2 regions of the Anaerotignum faecicola genome follow, and region 2 is predicted to be linked to the other one. Evidence: riboswitches for the same ligand, from Rfam matches in the RefSeq annotation. Region 2 holds a riboswitch; the other holds the start of a gene.
The links. Region 2 has a riboswitch for FMN ahead of EJE48_RS03845 (ECF transporter S component). Riboswitches for the same ligand answer to the same signal wherever they lie in the genome.

Region 1: linked by a shared signal. The riboswitch ahead of ribD (bifunctional diaminohydroxyphosphoribosylaminopyrimidine deaminase/5-amino-6-(5-phosphoribosylamino)uracil reductase RibD) and the one ahead of EJE48_RS03845 (ECF transporter S component) in region 2 are both predicted to bind FMN.

The regions. Positions count from the first base shown of each region.
Region 1 is NZ_BHVZ01000002.1:156,434-159,788, forward strand. Features, by position in the region: gene EJE48_RS06555 (bifunctional 3,4-dihydroxy-2-butanone-4-phosphate synthase/GTP cyclohydrolase II) at 1-167, opposite strand, end outside; gene EJE48_RS06560 (riboflavin synthase) at 183-830, opposite strand; gene ribD (bifunctional diaminohydroxyphosphoribosylaminopyrimidine deaminase/5-amino-6-(5-phosphoribosylamino)uracil reductase RibD) at 811-1,917, opposite strand; FMN riboswitch at 2,106-2,220, opposite strand; gene EJE48_RS06570 (zf-HC2 domain-containing protein) at 2,363-3,328, opposite strand; gene EJE48_RS06575 (RNA polymerase sigma factor) at 3,325-3,355, opposite strand, start outside.
Region 2 is NZ_BHVZ01000001.1:801,237-804,591, forward strand. Features, by position in the region: gene EJE48_RS03835 (protein kinase family protein) at 173-1,162, opposite strand; tRNA gene EJE48_RS03840 (tRNA-Lys) at 1,347-1,419, opposite strand; FMN riboswitch at 1,599-1,749, shown strand; gene EJE48_RS03845 (ECF transporter S component) at 1,899-2,552, shown strand; gene EJE48_RS03850 (pyridoxamine 5'-phosphate oxidase family protein) at 2,589-3,074, shown strand.

The DNA of each region.
Region 1 (3,355 bases), on a different contig from region 2:
ATCAAGCCCTTGCCATAGCATGCCATGAAGTTGATGTTTTCTGTGGTTGCAAATTCTGCCGCGCAGATGAAATCCCCTTCGTTTTCTCTATCGGGATCATCTGTTACCAAAATGATTTTGCCGTTGCGCAATTCCTCCAACGCTTCCTCTACTGTGTTAAACTGCATGATGTATTCTCCTCCTTAAAATCCGTATTTCGATAAAAAATCCATTGTAATTGTATTTTTCGGCTGCTGCTCTGCTTTCGGGCAAACCAGCTTTTCTACATATTTTCCAATGATATCCGTTTCCAGATTTACCAAATCGCCTTCTCTGCGGTTCTTCAAAATGGTTTGGCTGACCGTATGCGGAATGGCAGAAATGGAAAACTCGCTTTCTCCGACCTCCGCCACTGTCAGGCTAATGCCATCAATGGTTATGGAGCCCTTTTCAACGATATATCGCATCAGCTCCGCCTTCGCCTGTATGGTATACCAAATGGCTGTATCATCCCGACGCACGCGGATCACCTTTCCCACACCGTCTACATGGCCTGCAACAATATGCCCGCCAAAGCGTCCGTCTGCCGCCATGGCTCTTTCCAGATTCACAGGCGTTCCCATTGTCAGCCCTGCCAGAGAGGAACGGTTCAGCGTTTCGTGCATCACATCTGCGGAAAAGCCATGCGAAAACAGCTCCGTTACTGTCAGGCAAATGCCGTTGACCGCAATGCTGTCACCGATTTTGGTTCCCTCCAAAACCGTATCCGCATGAATGGTCAAGACCGCAGAATGCTGTCCGTGCTTGATTCTCTCAACCCTTCCGATTTCCTCAACAATTCCCGTGAACATCTCTGCTCACCTCGCTCTCTATCAGAAAATCCTCTCCCAGAGGAATGATTTTGCTGTTCTTTAAATAAAATGCCTCTGCTGGCGTTGCAACGCCCTGCCCCTCGATAGGGGTTTTTGCCGTCCGTCCGCCGAATAATTTCGGTGCGATATATGCCTGTACCTTTTGCACAATGCCTTCCTCCAATGCTGTCCAATGGAGTGTACCGCCGCCCTCTATCAGAATGCTGTCAATTTCCTGCTCCCCTAATTTTTGCATCAATTCCTGCAAATCAACATGCCCGTTTTTTTCGTTCACCTGTAGGATTTGACAGCCTGCCGCCAGATATGCCTCCTGTTTTTCCCTATCCGCACAGCAGGTTGCAAGGATGGTCGGTATTTCCTTCGCCGTTGCAACAATTTGCGTATCCAACGGTGTGCGAAGGTGTGTATCGCAAATAATGCGAATCGGGTTTTTTCCGCCCTCCATCCTGCAATTTAACATAGGGTTATCTGCCAATACCGTTCCCACACCCACCATAATTGCAGTATATTTATGCCTTTGCTCTTGCACATGTGCTCTTGCCGTTTCCGATGTAATCCATTTAGATGCACCTGTGTAGGTTGCAATTTTTCCGTCCATCGTCATCGCATATTTCATTACCACAAAGGGACGCTTTGTTTGAATATAGTGGAAAAACACCTCATTCAAGCGATCACATTCCTCCTCCAGCATGTGCTCCGTTACCTCTATGCCATGCTCTCGTAAAATCCGAATTCCCTTTCCTGCCACAAGCGGATTGGGGTCTGCCGAACCGACCACCACGCGCCGAATGCCTGCCTCCAGAATGGCATCTACACAGGGCGGCTGTCTGCCCTGATGGCAGCAAGGCTCTAATGTGACATAAAGCGTCGCTCCCTGCGGCGATTTTTTGCAATTTGCCAATGCGTTTCGCTCTGCATGCGGCTCACCGCATTTTTCATGCCACCCCTGACCGATGATTTCACCATCCTTCACAAGCACTGCCCCTACCATCGGGTTCGGTGCCGTCCATCCGAGCCCATTTTTCGCAAGCATGAGTGCAAGCTCCATATATTCTGAATCCTTCATAGAATCCCTCCAGACAGATTTCAAAAATACAAAATAAGAAATGCTCCGAACAGAATCGCTCAGAGCATCAGAAACACACACACCAAAAGACTCCCTGTGCCAAAATAAGAAAAGCTCCGGAATGTTCAAAAACAATCCAGAGCAGATATCTCAAAAAGACACAGAAAAGAAACACTTTTCCTGCATTCATCCATCTTCTTTCATCCAGACTATACTGTCGGCTTCGGAGTTTCACCGAATCATGCCTTGCGGCTCGTGGGCTGTACCACCGGTAGGGACTTTCACCCTGCCCTGAAGATTCTATTTATTTACGAGACCAGTATATGCGTTTGTCAGAGATTTGTCAAGCTATTTTTTGCAAAACATATCAAAATTCTCTGTCCCCAAGAAAATTTCAGCAAAAAAAGAACACGGCTTTTCTCGTAAAAATCCACCGTGTCCCTTTTTATTTTTCCGTTACCGAAATGCTGATTGTGTGCGATGCACCGTCCGCCTCGCCTTGGAAAAGCGCCTGTATTTCGCCCAGCTTGCCGACCTGCTCCAGAAAATCTGCATAATTTGCCACAGGAATCACCGCCTGAATCACATCATCCACACTGCTTCCCTCATAACCGCCGGCTTCCTCTATGCTCTTGCGAATTGCCTGCAAGGCTGTCTCCTTTTCTGCCACCTGAAGTGTCATGCTGTCCGCCGCATTGCTGTCCGCAGCGCGTGTGCCGCTCACCAATGTCTCGCTGTCCATCGCATTTTCCGCTTCACTTGCATATAAAGCTGCTTTCGGCATGGTTGCCGCTCCCTCCGACCGAAAAGACTTTGCCGTTTCCTTCGGAGTTGTTTCCTTCGGAGTTGCTTCTTTGGGTGTAGTTTCTTTTGGTGCCGTTTTCTGCGAAACAGGTTTTTTTACTTTCTTTGTTTCCTGCTCAGAAAAATCCTCCTTGGTATCGGATTTTTCCGCCGCATTGTTCTCTGTCGCGCTGTCCGCCGCAATCTGTTCTGCCGCTTCCTCGCCCGTATCCGCCGTCAGCGCAGTATTCTCAAACAGAATCTGCTCTATCTCCTCGTTCTGGTTCTGCCGCATTTCCAGCATCCCCCTCGTGCCGCCTGCTACCACAACCACAAGCACCGCCGCCGCGATCATGCTCATCTGCTTCCAGCCATGCTTCTTCTTTGCAGGGAAAGGCACAATCTTGCGTTCCGCCTGCAGCTTCTGCATCAGCTCTGTATGATAGCCTTCAGGGAGTTCCTCGTCAGGAAGGCTTGCCAAAGCGTTTTTCATTTCCTTCTGCTGCGCCAGCTCTTCTCTGCAAGCCGCACAGCCTTCCAAATGCGTTTCGATTTCTGCTGTTTCCTCTGCCGTGGTTTTGTTTTCCAAATACGCCCAGAGCAGCTTTTTCACTTTATCACAATTCATTGCCTTCCCTCCTTTCCTCTCTTATGA
Region 2 (3,355 bases):
CTAATCATAGCGGAAGGGTTCGGGAAACAAAGAGTTTCCCGAGTAAAATCCGCAAAGGGGGCTTTGCCCACTTGAGGAAAACCGGGAGTTTCAAGGCTTTGCCGCCGGAACTCATCGGTTTATTCTTCTGTCCTGACAAGTCGAAATCCTGATTTCGACTTAGCGTGTTCTCCTAGCAGCCGCCCGCAATGATACTTTTTAAACGAACCCCGTTCAGCTCCTCCTTCGCCGCCGCCGCAAGCCGCTCGCGCATCGCAGGCGAGACACACGTTCTGCGCCGATTATAATATTCATTGATGAGCCGCAGAAATTTCTCCGGATACAGCAGCATCCCCTGCAATAAAATCATATCTCTCTCGGAAAGGGGGCAATGCCTGCCGTAACGCTCCAGCATAGCAGAAATCCCCGCCGCCGTCCCCTCCGTTTTCTTGAAATAGCGGCGGATATATGCCGCAAGGTCTGCCAATGGCAATTCTGCGATACATTTATCGAAATTCCCCACAAAAATCCTGCCATCCGTCTCCTGCCGCAGTGCCTCCCCCTTGTAGGCATTATGGCAGAAGCCGCCCTCCTGCGCCGTCCGTGCGATCGCCTCCGCATAGCCGCCCCTGCATAGCAGCTCCTCTGCCTCTGCCGCCCGTTCCATGTATGGCTCATAATATTGTAATAGCAATAAATCAATCGCGTCATAGCTGCCCCGTTTGTCGTTCCTGCGGCGCACCTTCGCCAGCTCACTCCGCCGTTTGGCGTATAGCTGCGGCAGGCGGTTTTTCTCCCAGTGTGCCGCCTCGCTTGCAAGCCCCTTTGCCGCCGCATGCATCTCGCCTAAGGTTTCCGCCCCCTGCAAAAAGGTCTCCACGCTGTCCTCCGCCAGTGTCCCCTGCGGCAGCACATCCTCCAGAATATAAAGCGTCCCGTCCTGCCGATAAAACGGCTCGCCCTCCAGTGTCGGGTAGCAGCGGCTGATGTTCGCAAAGCCGTTTTCCCTGAGCCGCTTTTTCACATCAAATGCAAGCCGCAGGCTGTCCGTACTGCCGCGCGGCTTTTTCAGCTCGCAAAGCCCCCTGTCTGTCCGGCAGACCAGACCTGTCCGCGTTCTTGTGCCATGGCGCAGCTGCAAGCCGTAGCCCTCTCGCATGATTTTTTCATAGATCTCCTCCATACTTCACTCCCCCTGTTTCACCGCGACCGAACATCGTCTCTGAAACATTCTATGGGGCAAGGGCAAAAAAAAGAACCATTCCCGACCGTACCGAGAATGGCTGTTATCCTTTAAAATATAAAATTATAAAATATAAAAACGGAATGAACCAACCCTAAGTTAATCCATCCCGCTTTTTTCAAGCTGCGCCTTTAGGGACTCGAACCCTAGACCCACTGATTAAGAGTCAGTTGCTCTACCAACTGAGCTAAAGGCGCATAATGTTTGTTTGCTTTGTTTTGCAATTCCTAACTGCAAGAGATATATTATCACGAACTTGTTCTCCTGTCAACAACATTTTTCAAATTTTTTAAAAAATAATTTTTTCACAAATTTTACATTTTCCTCTTGCACGCAACAGCCTTTTGTGTTATGGTTGAAATGTGAAAAATATAACGTGATTCTTCGGGGCAGGGTGCAATTCCCTACCGGCGGTAAAAGTCCGCGACCCTCAGGTATCTTGAAACGCGAAGTGCTGAAAGATGCGAAAGGCTGATATGGTGCAATTCCATAACCGACGGTAACAGTCCGGATGAGAGAAGAAACTTTGATGCTGTTCATGCGTACCTCGCATGAAAATTCGTTTGCGCGTGCAATGCCCCTTGGAATGTGTTCCGAGGGCTTTTTTATTGCAAAAATACAGTGTCAATCGCAAGTCTTAAGAAGAATCCAATCAGAAAAATTGGAGGAATAAAACATGAAAACGAAATTCAAAACCAGAGATTTAACCATGATTGCCATGATGGGTGCCATCTGCTGCATCCTGCTGCATATTGATTTCCCGCTTCCCTTCCTGCCCCCCTTCATGAACTTTGATCTGGCAGGTCTGGTAGAAATCATCGGCGGCTTTGCCATGGGGCCTTTGCAGGCAGTCTGCATCATTCTGGTGAAAATCCTGCTGAAGCTGGCAACAGAGGGTACCTCCTCCGCATTTACGGGCGAGCTGCAAAACTTCCTGCTCAGCTGTGCGTATGTGCTGCCTCCCGTTATCATGTATCACCAGAAAAAATCTAAAAGAACCGCAATCGTCGGCATGGCAATCAGCTCTGTCTTCACAGGCATCGTTGCCATCTTTACCAACCTGTATATCATCATTCCCTTCTATATGGCACTGATGGGACAGGATATGAGCTATTTCGTAGCCATGTGTACCGAGGTCAACCCTCTGATTTCCAATGTATTCACACTGGCAATCCTTGGGATTCTGCCCTTCAACCTGATTAAATGCGGCATCAACTCCGTTGGCGCAATGCTGCTGTATAAGCACTTAAGCCCCATCATCCACGGCAATGCCTCTGCAAAAAATAAAAAGGCAAACGCCATAAAGAAAGCGGACGAAACAAAAATCTGAGTATAAAAAGCACAGAGAAGCAAAGGAGAAACCGAAATGAAATTCAGCTTAGACAAAAACCTTACCTTTGAACAGGCAAAAGCCCTTTTCTTTGAACAGCTGGGTGATTGGAAGATTATGGCGCTTGCCAGCAGCGTAAACGATTACGTTATGGTGCGCAACGTCAGCTGCCTGTTCTACAATGACAAAATCTATTTCAAAACAGACAAGGACTTCCGCAAAACAAAGCAGCTTTACGAAAACCCCAATGTTGCCCTCTGCTATGGCGGCATTCAGGTGGAAGGGACTGCGAAAAACTGCGGTCTGGTTGTGGATGAGCCCGGCAGAGTGTTTGAAGGCCTTTATAAAAAACACCTCTGGGGCAGCTACAATAAATACAGCCACGAGGATTCCGAAATCATCATCGAGGTAACCCCGAAATTCGTTGAGGTCTGGGATACCAGCGAGGATAACTACGCTTATCAGATTTTCATCGACTTCGATAAAAAAGAGGTTACGGTAAAGCCTTACGATAAGAAATAATTCTCGAAATCCCTTGTATTATTTCCCCTATAGAAAAAAAGAGCATCTGTTCTCCGCAGATGTTCTTTTTTTGTATCAGAAATATTTTTATGGTATAATACCCACGGACATATCCGTGGGTTAGCCGCTTACAGCGTCTATCTGCTGTTTTCACAGCAAATTCTACGATTCGCAGGCATAGCCTGCTCATACCATGCCTTGCGGAAGAAAATATCTGCTTCGCAGCTGCTCTCTTCCTCTGCAAACATGGTATAATAAATGCAAAAATTTCCGAAAAGGAG